4 regions of the Bacillus sp. LQ01 genome follow, and region 3 is predicted to be linked to each of the others. Evidence: riboswitches for the same ligand, from Rfam matches in the RefSeq annotation. Region 3 holds a riboswitch; each other region holds the start of a gene.
The links. A riboswitch is a leader RNA that binds a small molecule or an ion and turns the genes downstream of it on or off. The one in region 3 is predicted to bind thiamine pyrophosphate.
Positions count from the first base shown of each region.

Region 1: another riboswitch for thiamine pyrophosphate. It lies ahead of thiT (energy-coupled thiamine transporter ThiT); the one in region 3 lies ahead of tenA (thiaminase II).
Region 2: another riboswitch for thiamine pyrophosphate. It lies ahead of thiC (phosphomethylpyrimidine synthase ThiC); the one in region 3 lies ahead of tenA (thiaminase II).
Region 4: another riboswitch for thiamine pyrophosphate. It lies ahead of AC22L0_RS24020 (MTH1187 family thiamine-binding protein); the one in region 3 lies ahead of tenA (thiaminase II).

Region 1 covers NZ_JBYEZL010000002.1:61,803-66,856, reverse strand. Annotated here, with positions in the region: gene feoB (ferrous iron transport protein B) at 1-1,384, opposite strand, end outside; gene AC22L0_RS12630 (FeoA family protein) at 1,381-1,608, opposite strand; TPP riboswitch at 1,803-1,904, shown strand; gene thiT (energy-coupled thiamine transporter ThiT) at 1,991-2,659, shown strand; gene AC22L0_RS12620 (sensor histidine kinase) at 2,868-4,718, opposite strand; gene AC22L0_RS12615 (response regulator transcription factor) at 4,715-5,054, opposite strand, start outside.
Region 2 covers NZ_JBYEZL010000003.1:287,958-293,011, forward strand. Annotated here, with positions in the region: gene AC22L0_RS22135 (arsenic transporter) at 1-851, shown strand, start outside; gene thiC (phosphomethylpyrimidine synthase ThiC) at 953-2,713, opposite strand; TPP riboswitch at 2,826-2,941, opposite strand; gene lldP (L-lactate permease) at 3,013-4,674, opposite strand; gene AC22L0_RS22150 (magnetosome magnetite crystal formation protein family) at 4,970-5,054, shown strand, end outside.
Region 3 covers NZ_JBYEZL010000001.1:3,349-8,402, reverse strand. Annotated here, with positions in the region: gene AC22L0_RS00100 (ABC transporter substrate-binding protein) at 1-717, opposite strand, end outside; gene AC22L0_RS00095 (ABC transporter permease) at 714-1,466, opposite strand; gene AC22L0_RS00090 (ABC transporter ATP-binding protein) at 1,466-2,215, opposite strand; gene tenA (thiaminase II) at 2,184-2,879, opposite strand; TPP riboswitch at 2,965-3,068, opposite strand; TPP riboswitch at 3,129-3,240, opposite strand; gene AC22L0_RS00080 (SH3 domain-containing protein) at 3,510-4,664, shown strand; gene AC22L0_RS00075 (hypothetical protein) at 4,670-5,008, shown strand.
Region 4 covers NZ_JBYEZL010000004.1:113,274-118,327, forward strand. Annotated here, with positions in the region: gene AC22L0_RS24015 (non-ribosomal peptide synthetase family protein) at 1-1,991, shown strand, start outside; TPP riboswitch at 2,044-2,145, shown strand; gene AC22L0_RS24020 (MTH1187 family thiamine-binding protein) at 2,247-2,567, shown strand; gene AC22L0_RS24025 (ABC transporter permease) at 2,539-3,312, shown strand; gene AC22L0_RS24030 (ABC transporter substrate-binding protein) at 3,309-4,307, shown strand; gene AC22L0_RS24035 (ABC transporter ATP-binding protein) at 4,304-5,053, shown strand.

The DNA of each region.
Region 1 (5,054 bases), on a different contig from region 3:
CAAGAACAATCCCTGCAACATATAAAGAAAATACAACAGTCGCCTGACTATGCGGGAAGAATACGCCCGCAAATAATGCATATACAGGTAATCGTGCTGAACAAGACATAAATGGTGTTACTAAAATGGTAAGTAAACGTTCTTTCTCCTGTTCAATCGTTCTCGCAGCCATAATACCTGGAACGTTACATCCAAAACCGATAATCATCGGAATAAAAGCTTTTCCGTTTAAGCCGAAAAACTCCATAATTCTATCCATAACAACTGCAATTCGCGCCATATACCCTGAGTCTTCTAATAATGAAATGAAAAAGAATAGTGCAAAGATTTGTGGTACGAATACTAATACAGCACCAACACCGGCAATAATACCTTCTGTAACGAGTGCTTGAATAAAATGAGAAGCTCCAATACTTGTAAGTCCAGCCGTCACCCAATCCGTAAGCTGGCCACCAAAAAACTCATCTAACATATCAGATAAAGGTGTACCAATCCACGTAAACGTAACCTGAAAAATAAAAAACATAACTGCTAAAAAGATTGGAAGTCCTAAAATTTTATGTGTAATTAATCTATCAATTTTTTCTGAAAAAGGAATTTTTCCTTCTTTCTCATGCTTCATAACATTTGTTTTTAACTTTTCAATATACGCTTCACGAGTTTTGTAAATGTGCTCTTCTAACGTACAATCAAGTTTTCCTTCTAAGCGAGATCGAATGGCTATGAGTTCCTTATAAATTGGTAATGCTTTCATTTCTTTTTCTACTACTTCGTTATTGCTTAAAAATTGAAGTGCTAACCATCTCGGATGCTCGTAATTCGCTGTCTCTAAAAGAGCAATTACTTCTCCAATTCCTTCATCCATTTGTACACCATATGAAATAAGGAATGGCTTTTTCTCTTTTTTGTCATTTTCTTTAAGAGTCGTAAGCAGTTCTTCACAGCCTTTTCCACTTCTTGCAACAACAGGAACGACTGTTACACCTAATAGTTCTGATAATCGTTTTACATTAATGACAATTCCTCTTTGCTTCGCCACATCAACCATGTTTAAACCAATTGAGACTGGCTTACCAAATTCAAGTAATTGCAACGTTAAATGCATATTTCTTTCAAACTGCGAGGAATCTACGATATTTAACATATGATTAAATTCTTCTGTTAATAGAAAGTTTGTTACAACACCTTCATCACGTGAAACTGGATTTAAATCATAAACACCTGGTAAATCAATTAATGTTCCTTGTCTATCTTTTAATTTACCAACCTTCTTTTCTACTGTTACACCGCTCCAGTTTCCTACATACTCATAAGAACCAGTAAGTGCATTAAATAATGATGTCTTCCCTGTATTCGGATTCCCTAGCAAAGCTACCTTATTCACGCTAATTCCACCTTTATCATTTTCGCGTCACAATGACGAATACTAATTAACTGTCCACGACACTCCAATGTACAAGGACCTTTGAACATCGCTTTCTGTTTCAGGCGAAGTTCGCTTCCTTCAGCAAGACCGAAAGCAGCTAGTCTACGCTTTAATAGCTGATCTAAAGACTGAATACTTTTTACTAACACTTTCTCTCCAATTTTAATATCTACTAAACTCATAACCTTCCCCCTCAGAAGAGAATGATAATTATTTTCAAAAAAATTATACCACACCCAATTTCTCTTGTACTATACCCTTTTGCTTCATATTTATTAACATTTCGCTACAATTCTATTTCAATTATTGTCATACTGTATTCGTTTGCCATTCTCATCCATTTCGCTTACAATAAACAATAGCAAATAAAGAATCTCGTTATCACTGGGGGAGCCATGCCGCTGAGAGGGAACACTTCGTTCCGACCCTTCGAACCTGTTAGTTAATGCTAACGCAGGGATTGTGCAAACGTCCGAAATACATACCTCATTTTTATTTACGTATTTCGTATCCTCCTATGATATCTATTCTTTTTTGTACAACTTGGATTTAGGGGGAGACAACATGCGTAACACCAATTTACAAGCGATGATCGAATCTGCTATTCTTGCAGCCTTCGCCATGATTATCGATATTTTACCATTATCACTTAAACTTCCAACAGGCGGTTCTATCTCATTCGCTATGATTCCTATTTTTATTATTGCTTACCGCTGGGGCTTTAAATCAGCTTTCTTAGGTGGTTTAGTTTGGGGACTATTACAAATAGTCGTGGGGGATGCTTATATTTTAACACCTGTTCAAGCATTCATTGAGTACTTCATTGCCTTTGCTTTTATCGGATTTGCTGGCTTATTCTATCGTCCAATTCAAAAAGCACTTTTAACGTCTAATGAAAATAGTGAAGAACATTCAAGTTTAGGTAGTCGCAATGAAAAACCTTCAGCAAAACAAAACCATGGTAAGAAAATCCTTGTTTACATTATCCTTGCTACATTTGTCGGTAGCTTTGCTCGCTATTTCTGTCACTTTATTGCCGGTATTATTTTCTGGGGACAATATGCGCCGAAAGGTCAATCAGCTGTGTTATATTCATTAATCGTAAATGGAAGTACAATGCTTGGTTCTTTTATTTTATGTACAGTTTTACTTATATTTTTATTCCTCACTTCCCCACGCTTATTCAAAAGCATCAGTGCTTATCAAATGAATACACAAAAAAAGGGCGCTTAATGAGCGCTCTTTTTTCATATCGTAATATTAATTAAAAATACAATAAATGCGCAAAAGAAAATAAATACCATTATACTTAGCCAATTGCTATGCACGGTTCATCGACTCCTTACATAACCTCATTTTCTAACCAGATTATATCGCTTAAAAATAAAGATTAGGTAAAGATAATATGAAAATAAATTAAAAAAAGCGTAGCATGCATTATCTACGCTTTTTTCGGTAAGTAAAAGTAAAATAATACACCGTCTTCTGTATTTTTCACTCCATATTCAGCATCGTGTAATTCTAAAATATTTTTAGAAATAGCAAGCCCAAGTCCCGTCCCACCTTGTGAACGCTGACGAGCTGTATCCACTCGATAAAAACGATCCCAAATTTTATCTAATTGTTCTTCTTCAATGTGAGTACCTTTATTTTCAATGCACACTTTTATACGATCCTTCTCATCTATTGTAGAAATAATAATATCTTCTTTATTTGGTGTATAACGTATGGCATTCGTAATGAAGTTAACGATGACTTGTTCAATCCGGCCTTGATTTGCAATCACTTCAAATGAATGTATATTTTTATGAACATGAAGTTCTTTTTTCTCTATTTCCACAGATAGATGTTCACATATATCTTCAATTACTGTATCAATATAAAACGAAGACTTTTTCATTTTATATGTACCAGATTCAAATTTAGCTAACTCAAGCATATCCAAAATTAAAGTATCCATTTTGTCTACTTCTCTCTCCATCGCTTGAAAATAATACTCTTTTTTATGCTCAGCTACCCCGTCTTTTAAAATGGAAATACAACTTTTCATAATACTTAGCGGTGTTTTTAATTCATGCGAAACACCAGAAATGAATTCTTTCCGTGTATTTTCTAACTTTCTTTCCTTTTCAATATCTTCTTCTAACTGTCCAATATGGGAATGGAGTTTATTTGATAGCACATTAATATTTTTCGATAAATCTCCAATTTCATCTTTTGAAGTAATCGGTATTTTTTCTGTAAAATCTAATTGTGCTATTTTCTTCGTCGTATCATTTATTTTTAATAACGGTTTGGCAATTTGTTTTGAGTAATAGAACGAAGCTAAAAAAATAAGAACAACTACAAATGCAATGATATAGATATAGTAATCTTGCACCATTTGTACAGCTTCATCTACGGGCTGTAAAGAAGCCATCGCATAAATATATGTTACTGATCCGTCTTTTTCTATTGGCTTGATTAATAATTTATATTTAATATCATTTTTTTCATAGTCCATTGTTTGTGTTGTATATTGTATGGGCTTGCTCTCTTTTAATAATAAATTAGTTTGAAATTCTTTTATGCTATCTAAGAAGATGCCATTTTTATAAATTGGATTCACAGGACCTTTTACATCTGGTAACTGTACTTTTGTAACACGTCCTCCTATGTAAACATTTAATTCTTGAGCAGCTTGCTCCTGAACAGCTGGTTTCTTTTCCTTAACAAGTTGTTCCTCAACTGCTCTCTTTTTCTCCTCATTTAATTTGCTCATTTTCTCATTAAATGCTTTTTCTAACGGTTTATTAGATCCACTTAAATTCTGCTTAGATAAAGAAAAAGAGAATGGAATAAAACTATCTTCTTTTCTCACTCCAGAAAAATAAATTTCTTGCCCTAAAAACTGCTCTGATAATTTATTATCAATTTCCTCTATATTGACGAGATTACCTAAGGGAATTTTAAATATTTGTTGTCCAAAGCTCTTTTGTTGCCTACGATCTATCGTTACTTCAAAATAAAAATCATCTGCATGTTTTAAATTCCCGTTCTTATCTAATGTCGTAATCCACGTATTATTTTCTCTTAAAAAGTCTTGCTCTAGTTTCTGAATTTCTTCTGCATTTCCTGCATAATTTAAATAATTCTTCTCAAAAGAATTTAAATTCACTTTAATATCTTCCACTTTTCGATTCGCATAATATTGTTTAAAAAATATCGTTTGTCCAATAAATATCGTCGCTAAAATCAACATACATAATGCTGTTGTAAGAGTAAATAATTTTAGTACAATTCCTTTCTTCATACATTCCCCTCAAATTTATAACCAGTTCGTACTACAGTTGTAATATACTTTGCTTTCTCTCCTAATTTATTTCTTAAATTACGAATATGGCTATTCACCGTTCGATCATCGCCAGCAAATTCATATCCCCAAATTCTTGAAATGAGTTGCTCTCGCGTTAAAACGATTCCTTGATTTTTCATGAAATACACCAATATTTCAAACTCCGTATGCGTTAAACTAACATCTGCCTCATCAACAGTAACAGTACGCGACGGAAAATGGACATGGATGCCATGAATCGATAACGTATCATCTTCGTTCTCTAAAGGTTTCTTCGATGCTTTTCTACTTTCT
Region 2 (5,054 bases), on a different contig from region 3:
ACATCGTCCATATGACTCTTTATATGCATACCGCTATGATGTTTGTACCTGCAACATTAGGCTTATTATTTATGTCATGGCTCATGTATACAGTTTTGAAGAAAAAACTTCCGAAAAAATTACCTGTTTCTTCATATGATATTGAAGAAATTTTCTTCACGAAAAACTTCCATCCACTAAAAGGAAATAATTCTGTCGATACGAAACAAAAACGGACAAGATTCATGTTAAAAGTATTAGGTTTCGTCTTCCTGATGCGCTGTCTTCTATTCGTTGCATCCTTCTTATCCATCCCAATTGAAATCGTTGCAGTACTTGGTTCACTCGTTCTTCTCATTTGGAGATGGTACTACTTACGAACAAATCCTGTCGACATTTTGAAAAAGACACCGTGGCACATTTTAATTTTCGCCTTCTCTATGTACGTCATTATTTACGGACTACACAACGCAGGATTAACAGCTGCACTTGTACAATGGCTCGAGCCAGTTGTGAATCAGCATCTACTCTATGCTAGCTTTGCAATGGGCGGACTTGTATCCATCCTCTCTAACGTCTTCAATAACCATCCTGCCCTTATGATTGGTACAATCACATTAACAGAAATGGGACTAGATCCAGTCACATTAAAAACTATCTATCTTGCAAACATCATTGGTAGTGACATCGGTTCACTATTACTACCAATTGGTACGCTAGCTTCACTCATTTGGATGTATATTCTGAAACAAAACAAAATTAAAGTAAAATGGAAAGACTATTTAAGTGTATCCCTTATCGTTATCCCGCTCACAACAGTCGTCACACTATTCCTCTTATTCTACTGGGTACATCTCTTCTTCGCCTTATAAACAACAGAAGCCCCATTTGCTACCGTCTTAGCAAATGGGGCTTCTTCTATAATAAAGTTAGGTACTACAGTGTGATCAATCAAGTAAAGAGGTGTAACATGTTATTGATATAAATGACTACCAGCTTCTTTAAATTCTTCTGCTTTCTCTTTCATTCCTTTTTCAATTGCTTCTGTCGTTTCTAAATCATTTTCTTTTGCATATTCACGAATATCATGTGAAATTCTCATACTACAAAACTTCGGTCCACACATTGAACAGAAGTGAGCTGTCTTTGCCCCTTCTGCAGGCAACGTTTCATCATGATATTCCATCGCACGTTCAGGATCTAAAGATAAATTAAATTGATCGCGCCAACGGAATTCGAAGCGTGCTTTTGAAAGTGCATCATCACGCTGATGAGCCGTTTTATGTCCTTTCGCAAGATCAGCCGCATGCGCTGCAATTTTGTACGTAATAACACCCGTGCGTACATCATCTTTGTTTGGCAAACCTAAATGTTCTTTCGGCGTTACATAACAAAGCATCGCTGTTCCAAACCAGCCAATCATCGCAGCTCCAATTGCAGATGTAATATGGTCATAACCTGGTGCAATATCTGTCGTTAGTGGCCCAAGTGTGTAAAACGGCGCGCCCTGACAAATATCAAGCTCTTTCTCCATATTCTCTTTAATTAAGTGCATCGGTACGTGTCCAGGTCCTTCAATCATAACTTGCACATCATGTTTCCAAGCAATTTTTGTTAATTCACCAAGTGTTTCAAGCTCGGAAAACTGTGCTTCGTCATTTGCATCTGCAATAGACCCTGGACGTAATCCATCTCCAAGAGAGAACGAAACATCGTACTGCTTCATAATTTCACAAATCTCTTCAAAGTGAGTATATAGGAAGTTTTCTTTATGATGGAATAAACACCACTGCGCCATAATCGAACCACCGCGCGAAACGATACCTGTCGTACGCTTTGCCGTGATTGGAATATAACGAAGCAATACACCAGCGTGAATCGTAAAGTAATCAACGCCTTGCTCCGCCTGCTCAATTAACGTATCACGATATACTTCCCACGTTAAATCTTCTGCAATTCCGTTTACTTTTTCCAGCGCTTGATAGATCGGTACAGTTCCAACTGGTACAGGCGCGTTACGAATAATCCACTCACGCGTCGTATGAATATTTTTACCTGTAGATAAATCCATAATCGTATCCGCACCCCAGCGCGTTGCCCATGTCATCTTCTCTACTTCTTCTGCAATCGAAGAAGATACAGCTGAGTTTCCGATATTCGCGTTTACCTTCACATGAAAATTACGCCCGATGATCATCGGTTCAGCTTCTGGATGATTAATATTCGCTGGTAAAATAGCGCGGCCTTCTGCGATTTCCTTACGAACAAACTCCGGCTCTACCCCTTCACGAATCGCAACGTATTCCATCTCAGACGTAATAATGCCATTACGTGCATAGTGCATTTGCGTAACATTTGCACCTTGCTTTGCTCTAAGTGGCTGGCGATCCATTTGCGGGAAAACAGGTGTATGCTTCGAAGCTACTTTCACACCGTCATCCTCTGGTTTCACTTCACGCCCTTCGTATGCTTCTACATCACCACGCCCCATAATCCAAGAGTGGCGCGGCGTTGGAATTCCTTTTTCCAACTCGACCTTATACGCAGGATCTGTATAAGGACCGCTCGTATCATACACACGGATTGGTGGATTTGGGACACCATTCGTTTCGCTTTGTTCAATCTCACGCATCGGCACTTTCATACCTTCTCGTGGTCCATCCACATATACTTTCTTACTCCCTGGTAAACTCGATTTCAATTCAATTTGCTCAGCTGAAACAGATTGTTTCATAAATTTTGTTGCCCCCCTGTTCGTGACAAGGACGAGATATGGCCAGCGCATGCCAAAATAAAAAGAGCCAGGTCCATAAAAAAATAAGGACCTGGCTCATAAAGACATCATTATGTAAAGCCGTTAACTTCCCTACGCTGGTACGAGCCAGATCAGGTCCAAAGGGTTAAGAAGTTCACGCGCTTCTCTCTCAGCCTACGCATACGTTAGGCACCCCTAGTTTATCACTGATTTAATTTTCAATACTTTCCCATCATACACGATAATCTGAAAAATGAAAAGTTTATTTCTTTTGCTATTTACGGAATCATCCAAGTTAAATAATATGCCTGAACATAAGTCATAATCCCCACAATTATGACGAAGAACAAGCTATGTTTCACTGTAAAACGGAACAAATCCGATTCTTTTCCAGCAAGACCAACTGCTGCACAAGCGATTGCAATCGACTGCGGGGAAATCATTTTCCCTGTTACACCGCCTGTTGTATTTGCTGCAACAAGAAGCACTTCAGATACGCCGACTTGCTGCGCTGTAATGGCTTGTAAATTTGAGAACAGTGCATTCGCAGACGTATCAGACCCTGTTAGGAATACGCCAATCCAGCCTAAGAATGGTGAGAAGAACGGGAATAGTCCGCCAGTTCCGGCTAATGCTAACGCTAACGTAGAAGATAGACCAGAATAGTTTGCGATAAATGCAAACCCTAGTACAAATCCGATAGATAGAATTGGCATTTTTAATTCGCTTAACGTTTCTTTAAATGTCACTACTGCATCTTTTACATTCATTTTCAAAATAAACATGGAAATGATACAAGCAATTAAAATCGCTGTTCCAGTTGCCGATAATACATCAAACTTCAGAATTGCCTCGTAAGGCGTTGGTTTATTTACAATTGGCTCTGCTTTCATTACTAAATTATGCAGACCTGGAATTTCAAACTTAAATACAAGACTTTCTAAAGCCCCTCCTGGAGCGAATAATGCCTTAAAGAAACTTTGGCTCCAAATGACTACCATAACCGTTAATACGATAAATGGAGACCATGCTTTCACTACTTTTCCAAACGTTAATTTCGGCATCGATGCCGCTGTCGTTGTTACTGCTACTTCACTATTTGCTTGCCCGGATTGATAAATTTCTTTCGGCTGCCAAACTTTTAAGAACAGTGCTAAACTAATTAAACTTACAAGTGCCGATGTAATATCCGGAAGTTCCGGTCCTAAAAATGTCGCTGTAATGAACTGCGTAATCGCAAATGAACTACCCGCTACAAGTAACGCAGGCCACGTTTGTCTTATACCTTTAAATCCATCCATTAAAAATACGATAAAGAATGGAACAAATAATGATAGGAACGGTAATTGATGCCCAGCCATTTGTCCAATTTTATGTGGATCAATACCTGTTACTTGTCCAGCAACTGTAATCGGAATTCCCATCGCTCCGAACGCCACTGGTGCAGTATTTGCAATCAAACAAAGACCTGCTGCGTATAAAGGATTTAACCCAAGACCCGCAAGAAGCGCTGCTGTAATCGCTACTGGTGCCCCAAATCCTGCCGCTCCTTCTAAAAATGCTCCAAATGAAAATCCAATTAAAATAACGAGTAGACGATGATCGTTCGTAATCGATAATACCGATGCACGAATCACATCAAATTGACCTGTTTTCACAGAAATTTTATATAAAAATACGGACATAATGATAATCCAAGCAATTGGCCATAACCCATACAAAAAACCGTACCCGGTTGCTGCCATTGCCATCGTGAACGGCATTTTATAAGCGAATAACGCTACTAAAACTGTAAGTACAACTGTAATAAATCCTGCCACATACCCCTTCATGCGGAAAACTGCTAAAGCTAAGAAAAAAAAGATAATCGGAATAAGTGCGACCGCTGCCGAAATCCAAATGTTTCCGAATGGATCATAAACTTGTGTCCATGTGTTCATTGTTCTCTCCCCCTAAAGAATCCCCTTTTAAATAGAATAACCTCATCAATAGACTATCAGGTCATCATACCTTTAAGCCTAAAATAAAAAAACGTTTAAGAAAACGTTTTCAACAACTTTCATTTATACTGTACCATAACAATTTCTATTAAAAAAGATTTTTTTGAAAATTTTATTATTTAACAGAAAATCTTACAAAATCGTCACGTTCTTGTAATGTTCATCGATAGGAAGTTTGCTAAAATTATTGCATAATAATAGTATAACAACAGAAATTATTCATGAGGTGATATATATGAACGGAAATAAAATATTAGCTGCGTTATCATACTTTAGTGTACTATTTGCCCCTATCTTATTCCCTATTATCGTTTGGATCG
Region 3 (5,054 bases):
TTGCAACGCTTCTTTATCTTTTTTCAACGTTTTATCACCTGTTACAAACACAAGCTCATGGTAGTTTGGTACTCCGTAATCAGCTGGATTAAAGTACGCTGGTTCATGGCCTTCATGACGCATAACAGGTACTTCATGGTTAATGTATGCCCCTGTTACCGCATCTACTTTCTTCGTAATTAATGCTGGTACTAAATCAAATCCAACATCAACTACTTTCACTGTATCAGGATTACCACCAGCTTCTTTTACCATCGTTTTTAAATACATCTCACTTAAAGGTGTTCCAGAGTATCCTACTGTTTTTCCTTCTAAATCTTTCGGTGATTGAATGCCCGCTGATTTCAGTGATACAACATGATTTAATGGTGAACGTACGACAGCTCCAATTGATTTCACTGGAATTTGCTCATTCGCTCTCGCCATAACAACATCTGGCTGATAATACAAGCCAACTGTTACCTTCCCTGCTGCTGCCAGCGTTAATGGATCAGTCGGATTAGAAGGGAATTTAATATTTACCTTTACACCTTCTTCTTTAAAGTATCCTTTTTCAATTGCTGCATAGATAAAGCTATGTACCGCATTTGGATACCAATCTAACATGACTGTTATTTCTTTCTCTTTTTTACTTTTGTCTGATGCTGAATTACTCGAACATCCTGCAATTATTGCAATTAATAATGTAAACACAAAGATGCGCTTTAAAAATTTCATGAATACTTCCTCCAACTAATGAATTTCTTTTCTAATATGGAAATAATTACGACGAAGAAAATAGCTAATAATGATAACAATACAATAGGTGCAAATACGCCAGCTCCATCTAACTGCGTCATCATTCTCTTACTGAAATATCCAAGCCCAGCTTGTGCACCGAGCCATTCTCCAATTGCTGCTCCGATAACACTAAGCGGAACTGCAATTTGTAAAGCTGAGAAAAAATAAGGAAGAGCAGACGGCAACTTTAATTTAAGAAAAATATCTCTTTTTGTTGCTCCATATGTAACTAAGAGCTCCTCCCATTCTTTTTTCGTACTACGCAGTCCATCATACGTATTGACCGCAATTGGGAAAAACGTAATTAAAACTGTGACAACAACCTTACTCCAAATTGTGTATCCAAACCATAAAACAAATAGCGGAGCAAGCGCAGTAATCGGAATCGTTTGTGAAGCAACTAATAATGGATAAAATGCTCTCTCCATCCATGTACTCGCATTCATTAACATCGCTAGCCCTACACCTAATACGATAGAGATAACAACACCTATTAAAACGACGTATAACGTTGCAGGTAAATGAACTGTAAATAATATGTCTTTTAGTTTCCATATCTTCATTACAATCGCAGAAGGTGACGGTAAAATGTACATCTCATCTACAATTCTTGCTCCTATTTCCCACACAGCTAGTAAAATACTAGAAAGTGTAATAGCAGGAACTAATTCTTTCAATCGGTTCATCACACAAGTACCTGCCTTTGTAACATACTAAGAAGCTCATCTTTCAGCGCTAATACTTCCGGTTTATATAAATCTTTTCGTGTTCTGTTATGATCAAGCGGTACAGTCCGCTCAGTCAAAGTCGTTATCGGCTGCTGTTCCACTACTAAAACTCGGTTTGAAAGAAATAACGCTTCTTCAACATCATGAGTAATGAATAAAATTGTTTTTTCCCACTCTTGCCATTGTTCAAACAACCATTCTTGCAAAGAGGTCTTCGTTAAAGCATCCAACGCACTAAATGGTTCATCTAACAGCAATATTTCCCCGCCTGTTAATAAAGTTCGAATAAAAGATACACGTTGTCTCATACCACCAGATAAATCTTTCGGATATTTTTTCTCATACCCTTGCAAACCAAATTTATGTAACAGTTCCTTTGCCTTTACTTGTGCTTCTTTCTTCTGTACACCTTGGCACTCTAGCGGCAGGGCAGCATTCTCAATAATTGTTCTCCACGGCAAAAGCATATCTTTTTGCGGCATATATCCTACAGGATGGTGCTTTGTTTCTGTCAGTTCTATCTGTCCAGTACTTACCTTTTCTAGACCTGTAATAAGGCGAAATAAAGTACTTTTCCCACATCCACTCGGTCCGATAATACTGACAAACTCTTTCTCATGTATAGAAGCATTTAATTCATGGATGATTGGTTTCTCATCGTAATGAAAAGAAACATTATGAAACTGTAGTATGTTCTTGCTCCTCAAATCCCCACATCTCCTTACGATAGGACATATCCCAGAATAAATATTCAAATCGACTGGAATATAAGAAAATCTCCTCTAATCTTTCTAGTTCTGTCTCAGACTTTCCCACTGCCATTTCATTTAATAAATCTATTAACCAAATACACAGATTACCGTATTCTCCCGAACTATATCCTTGAATCCACTCACCAAAAAACTCATGATCTCTTGCTCCAGGAATATCATTTAAACGCTTTCCAATTTCCCAATAGCTCCACATACATGGAAGAAGCGCTGCTATTAATTCCGCAAGTGTGCCATTTTGAGATACAGACATCATGTAATTTGTATAAGCTAAATTTTTAGCAGATGGTTTCGCAGACTCTATCTCCTCTATAGAAATTCCAAGTCTTTTTGCATATTGTTTATGGATTGTCATTTCGCCATTTAATATTCCATCAATTTGTTCAGCGAACTTTCCCATTACTTGTGGATTCGTTGCTTTTACAACACCAATCGCATATAACTTTGCATAATCTAGCAGATATAAATAATCTTGAATAATATAATACTGGAATTTATCTTTTTCTAACGTGCCATCTCCCATACCTACTACAAACGGATGATTATGACTCATCTCCCAAACCGGTTGCACAGTTTCTAATAATCTATCGCAAAATTTCATTTCTCTATCCCCTTTCAATATATGTATCTAAATAAAAAACCACTTCTATATATAAGAAGTGGTTACAGCAAATAAAGTTATACATTTATTCGATGTTCCACTTCCCTTCGCTAGTATTACCTAGATCAGGTGTTGTAAGGGTTAAGGATTATTCCTCTCTCAGCAAATCAAGCACCCCTAGTGGTTTCAATATGAAATTTTCAAATAAAAAAGCCCCGTTTCTATACGCAAAGAAACGGGGACTCATTGTTAGTGTCCGAATTGCTTCCCTACGCTAGCATAATCTAGATCAGGTAATAAAAAGGATCAAAGGCTTACGGCCTACTCTCAGCTGGCAACACCAGCTCTCCTAGCAAACTATATAATTATCACTGTCAGTATAACACCCTAATAAGACATCATCAACTTTTTTAATTTTCTTAATTATTAACAGAATATCAAATTTATACAATACATACATTCTATTTTAGAAAATAAAACCCCAATTAATTGCATAAGAAGGAATCATTATCCTCAAAAAATTTATTTTTATATTGATTTCATATTACATTTATGTGAATACACCCACTATATTATATCTTTATACTATAATAAAATTACAACTATACAACTAGAGGAGGTCTCTATTCCATGAATATGAAAGCTACTGCTTTAACAGCAACTACTGTAGCGATTGCTTCTTTACTTCCTTCTATGGGTGAAACAAATGTACAAAAAGCAAACGCTGAACAATTATCTAATATTAAAACTGGGTATGTCAAAGTCGATCAAGTAGCATTACATACAGAAGATAACGTAAAAAGCACATCAATTGATACAATTCGCTTTAATACAAAAGTGAACATCCTTGAAACAACTAATGAGTGGTATAAAGTATCTGTTCATAATAAAGTAGGTTATGTACAAAAAGATGCTATTTTACTAAAAAACAAACTTCATTCTAATGATCAATACATCGTTAATGCTAATGCATTAAACGTTCGCTCTGAACCTAATTTAGAATCTTCCATTTTAGATGTATTACCAAATGGCAAGTTTATTACCATTCAAGAAGATCAAGGCGAATGGTATAAAATATCGCATAATGGCCAAACAGGTTACGTACAAAAAGCATTCATCTCTAATGGTTCACAACCCTTAGTAAAAGGAATCACCGTTCAAAATAATACAAAATATACTGTTGCAACACCTAATCTAAATGTACGTAGCAACGCTAGTACAAGTAGCCCTCTACTCGGTTCATTACAAAACGGTACACAAGTACAAGTAGTAGAAACTGTAGGAACTTGGTATAAAATTCGTTTTGGCACAGGATACGGATATGTAGCAAAACACTATGTAGTACAAAATCAACCACAAGCTAAAACAGATCAACCTTCATCAATTCCAGCTGCTTTCAAATTCCCTGCTCAAGGAAGAATTAGCTCAACCTTTGATATACGCTGGGAACAAATGCATTATGGTATAGATATTGCCGCTCCAGGAAACGTCTCTATCCAAGCTGCTGCTGCAGGTAAAGTTGTGAAATCTTATTATTCAGCTAGCTATGGCAATGTTGTTTTCATTGCGCATCAAATCAATGGGAAATTATATACAACTGTTTATGCTCATATGAAGGATCGCACTGTACAAGCTGGTGATCAAGTACAAACTGGACAATTAATAGGTCATATGGGAAACACAGGTCATTCATACGGGCAGCATCTTCATTTTGAATTACATAATGGAGAATGGAATTTTGAAAAAACAAATGCAGTAAATCCACTGCCATATTTAGTTAGGTAAATTGTATGCCACGCAATATACCTCTTATAATTGAATACGTAGCCTTTTTAGGTTTAATCTGTTGTTTAATCATTTACAATACAAACATTGTATTTTTATCTATTATTATTGCTTTTGTTGCATTAGAAATTATGATGGAATCATTTCAAGTGCAACTAAAACAAAAAATTGCCCATATTTATAATGCTATTTTTCTTTTGAGTGCTCTCATAACAAATATAATTAGTAATGGCTTTTATTTATCTACTGTATTTCCAGTATTCTTTATGGCTGTTTTATTATTTGTAGCTAGATATATTAATGTCCCTTATAACCAAAAACAAAAACAAGAACAAGAAGCTTAGAAAGAGGAGACACTGTGTACCAATCTTTCAAAGATACTCCAATAAA
Region 4 (5,054 bases), on a different contig from region 3:
TTCCCATTGGTAAACCATGTGCTAATTATCAAGTTATGATTTTGGATGAGAATATGAATCTTTGTCCAATTGGTGTACCTGGTGAATTATATATAGATTCAGTGGGATTAGCAAAAGGGTATTTTAATAAGCCTAATAAAACAATTGAAGCTTTTATTCCGAACCCTTTTAATCCTATAGTTAATATATATAAAACAGGTGATATCGTTAAGTTGCTAGAGGATGGAAATATAGAGTTTTTACATCGGAAAGATGATCAAGTAAAAATTAGAGGACATCGTATTGAACTAGGAGAAATCCAAAGTAAAATTTCTCAAAATCATAATATAAAAGAAAATGCTGTTTTTGCTAAGAAGAGTAAGGAAGGTAGCCAATATTTAATCGCGTTCTATACAACTTTAAATAAAAAAGAAATACCAGAATTAGTTTATCAGTTACAAGAGCAATTACCAGATTATATGGTGCCATCTAAACTAATTTATATTAATGAATTACCACTTACACCTAATAAAAAGATTGATGTTAAGAAGTTAGCTCAGTTAGAAGAAAAGTATGAACCGGTTCGGCTACAAGAATATGTTGCACCTTCTAATAAAGCAGAAAAACAAATAGCGAACGCCTGGGCGGAAGTATTAGGAATTTCAAAAGTTGGAGTGCATGATGATTTCTTTACAATTGGTGGACATTCATTAAAAGTATTACGAGTCTTAACATTGTTAAAAGAAGATTTCTCACATTTAACAATTCAAGATTTCTTTAAAGAAAGAACGATATATGGATTAGCTCGAATTGAGCGAGAAGTAAAAGTAGAGAAAGAAGAAGTATTTCGTGAATATAAAGTGATTCACGAGCCAGATACTATCACGTATGCAAACGTTTTGGAAGAAACCCAGATTTCAAATGTCTTTTTAACAGGAGCTACTGGTTATTTAGGATCACACATATTATATGAATTGTTGAGAGATACATCTGCTACTATTTATTGTTTAGTAAGACCAACCAAAGATGTGCAGCAAAGAATTATAGATACATTAACAGGCTACTTTAATGATATATGTGAAGAATGGTTACAGCGTATACAGGCCGTAGCTGGTGATCTGGGAGAAGAGTATCTTGGGATGAGCGAAGAAGAATTTATGTTCATCAGTTCTAAGATGGATACGATAATTCATTGCGGTGCAGATGTAAGACATTTTGGAGATGTAAAACAATTTGAAAATATAAATGTCCAAGGAACTAGCCGTATGCTAGCATTAGCGGAGAAAGGTGCTACATTCCATTTTATTTCTACAATTGGTATCCCGTTAGAATTAGCGGTAGATCAATGGGATACATACATGAAAACTGGTGATTTTAATTACAGTGTAGACTTAGAGAATGTATATTCAAATAGTAAACTACAAGCGGAAAACATTGTTCGTGAAGCAATGAAAAATGGTTTGCGCGGAAATATTTATCGTGCAGGTAATTTAGCATGTCATTCAGAAACAGGTTCGTTCCAACAAAATATTGAAGGAAACGCATTTTATCGTCTTATTAAAACAATGCTATTAATTGGGAAAGCACCAAATGTGAAGTGGAAAGTTGATTTCACACCAATTGATTTTGCTAGTAAATCAATTGTATCGTATTTACAAGATGCGCAAATTGTAGGAGAGACGTTACATATTTGTCATCCACATCAAATTGAGTTTGAACAATTTATACAGCTAATTGGAGAGTGTGGATACAATCTTGAAATGGTTCCACTTTCAGAATATGTAAATACCGGACTTGCATTAGCGAAGGGAAATGAAGTAATAGCAGAGTTAATTGCTTCTCAAGTTGCAGGAGATGGAGCACAGCAATCTGAAATTGTAATGGGTACACGTAGAACGAATGAATGGATTAAGAAAAAAGAATTGATAGTACCAGCAATTAATAAAGAATTTATACAGCAGTTATTAGCTCATGGTGAAAAAGTTGGTTATTTTCCAAAAATAATGAAATGATTATGCATGCTTTTGTTTGTTCAATAAAATAAATCATGCTACAATGAAAACGAATTAAGGACCGGGGAGCCAATTGGCTGAGAGGATGTAAGTAAACATCGACCCTCAACCTGATCTGGATAATGCCAGCGTAGGGAGTTACTTAAAGTGATGTAGCATATGTTATTCTGTAATAACTTGCATACAAGGCTTTCCTACGCAGTAGGAAAGCCTTTTCTTATTTTTGAAATTTAATTTTATAAGGGGGATTTTATTATGTCACAACAAGTTACAATGTCATTTTCAGTAGTACCACAAGCGAAAACGAAAGATGTATATTCTGTTGTCGATAAAGCAATTGAAGTTGTGCAACAATCGGGAGTTCGTTATGAAGTAGGGGCAATGGAAACAACTTTGGAAGGAGAATTAGATGTACTTCTTGATGTCGTTAAACGTGCGCAACAAGCTTGCGTCGATGCTGGAGCAGAAGAAGTGATTACTTCTATTAAAATCCATTATCGTCCAAGCACTGGTGTAACGATAGATGAAAAGGTTTGGAAGTACCGTGATGAATATGCAAAACCAGAAGCAATCTAAACTTATTACAACTATTTGGCTTATCCTTCTCATTGCGATATGGGAAGGATCTGTTTCATTATTTAAAATCGAACCGTGGATTTTACCAAAGCCTTCTGCCATTGTTCAAGAATTAATTGGGATGAAAGATTTACTATTACCAAATACGATGCAAACACTGCAGGAAGTTATAATTGGACTATTCTTTGCAATTTTATTGGGGACGAGCATCGCAATTATTATGGATGTTATACCGTTATTTCGTATTTTAATAAATCCATTGCTCGTTATTTCGCAAACAATTCCAATTGTTGTACTTGCACCGCTATTTATTATTTGGTTTGGATATGGGATGTTGCCGAAAGTAATGGTCGTAATACTCGTTTGTTTCTTCCCAATTGCGCTTAGTATTTTAGAAGGTTTTCAAACAGTAGATAAAAATATGCTGAAACTGTTACAAACAATGAAGGCGACGAAATGGCAAGTTTACCAGAAGGTAAAATTTCCAGCAGTGCTCCCATACTTTTTCTCAGGTTTAAAAATTGCAGTTACATATAGCGTAATGGGGGCAATTATCGGAGAATGGCTCGGTGCAAGTGAAGGATTAGGCGTTATGCTTACGAGGGCTACAAAATCCTTTTTGACTGCCCGAGTATTTGGTGTTGCAGCAATCATCGTTATGGTGACATTATGCCTGTATTTTATCGTAGAGTTTATGGCAAGAATAACAGCACCATGGATATATAGAAAGGACGGCAGAAAATGAAAAAAGGTTTGAAAGTTATGTTAGCTGCCTTAGTAGCGGTAGGTGTGGCTGGATGTAATCCGGCGAAGAAAGAAGAAAGTGCAAGTAAAGATCAAAAAGTAAAAGTAGTATTAGATTGGTTTCCAAATACGAATCATACTGGCTTGTATGTAGCGAAAACGAAAGATTATTACAAAAAGCAAGGATTAGATGTAGAAATTATTCAACCAGGTGACAATGTAACAGCAGAGCAAATGATAGCATCAGGAAAAGCAGACTTCGCAATAAGTGCACAAGAAAATGTAACGTTAGCTCGTGTAGAAGGAATTCCTGTTGTATCTGTAGGAGCGATTATTCAGCATAACACTTCAGCGTTTGCATCGCTTAAGAAAGACAATATGACGTCACCGAAAGATTTTGAAGGTAAACGTTACGGCGGCTGGGGAGGACCAGCAGAAGAAGCGACATTAAAGACGATTATGGATAAACATCAAGCTGATTTTAATAAAGTTGAAAAAATCATCTTAGGACAAACAGATTTCTTTAAATCAATTGGCCGTGATGCAGATTTCGAATGGATTTATTACGGTTGGGATGGTATTGAAGCGAAGCGTCAAGGAAAAGAGTTAAATACGATTATGGTGAAGGACTTAGATCCAGCGCTTGATTTCTATAGTCCTGTTATTATTACGAGTGAAAAACATACGAAGCAAGATAAAGACTTTGTGAAAAAGTTTATGAGTGCAACGACAGAAGGTTATAATTTTGCAATTAAGGAACCGAAAGAGGCTGCTGATATTTTAATTAAAGCTGTTCCAGATGTGAATAAAGATTTAGTTCAAGAAAGCCAAAAATGGTTAAGTACGAAGTATCAAGATGATGCTAAAGCATGGGGAGTACAGAAGGAAGAAATTTGGACGAATTACATGAATTTCTTATATGACAACAAAGTTATTAAAAAGAAAATCGATGTAAAAGATGCTTTTACAAATGAATTCCTTCCAAGTGAAAAATGAGCGGATTACAAATAAAAAATATAGTGAAATCTTTCGACGGAAAGAATGTATTAGAGAATATTAGTGCCTCTATACAAGAGGGAGAGTTTGTTTCCTTTGTAGGACCGAGTGGTTGCGGGAAAAGCACATTATTAAACATGATTGCAAATGTTGAAAAACCAACAAGCGGGAACGTAACGTATAACGATAAGCAAGTACAAGAGCAAGATGTTGTTAGTTATATGCCACAACAAGATTTATTACTACCGTGGCGATCAGCTTTGCAAAATATCGTTCTTCCGTTAGAAATTGAAGGAAAGCCGAAAAAACAAAGGCTGACAGAAGGAATGGAAGCATTAAAGCAGTTCGAACTAGATGAATATGCAAACCATTATCCAGATGAATTGTCTGGTGGTATGCGTCAAAGAATTAGTTTTCTGCGCACATATTTATGTGAAAAGCCAATTATGCTGCTTGATGAGCCTTTTGGTAAATTAGATGCATTTACAAAAATGGAAGTACATAGCTGGCTTTTAAACTCTTGGCATCAAGAGAAGCAAACAATCGTTATGGTTACACATGACTTAGATGAGGCAATCTTGCTTTCAGATCGCGTATTTATTTTATCTCAAAGACCAGCGTCAATAGTTGGCGAGGTACAAGTGAAATTACCTAGGCCGAGAACGATGGATATGTTAACATCACTCGAATTAAAAAAGGATAAAGAAGAGATTTTAAGTGTGTTAGCTCCTTATATGAAAAAATAGA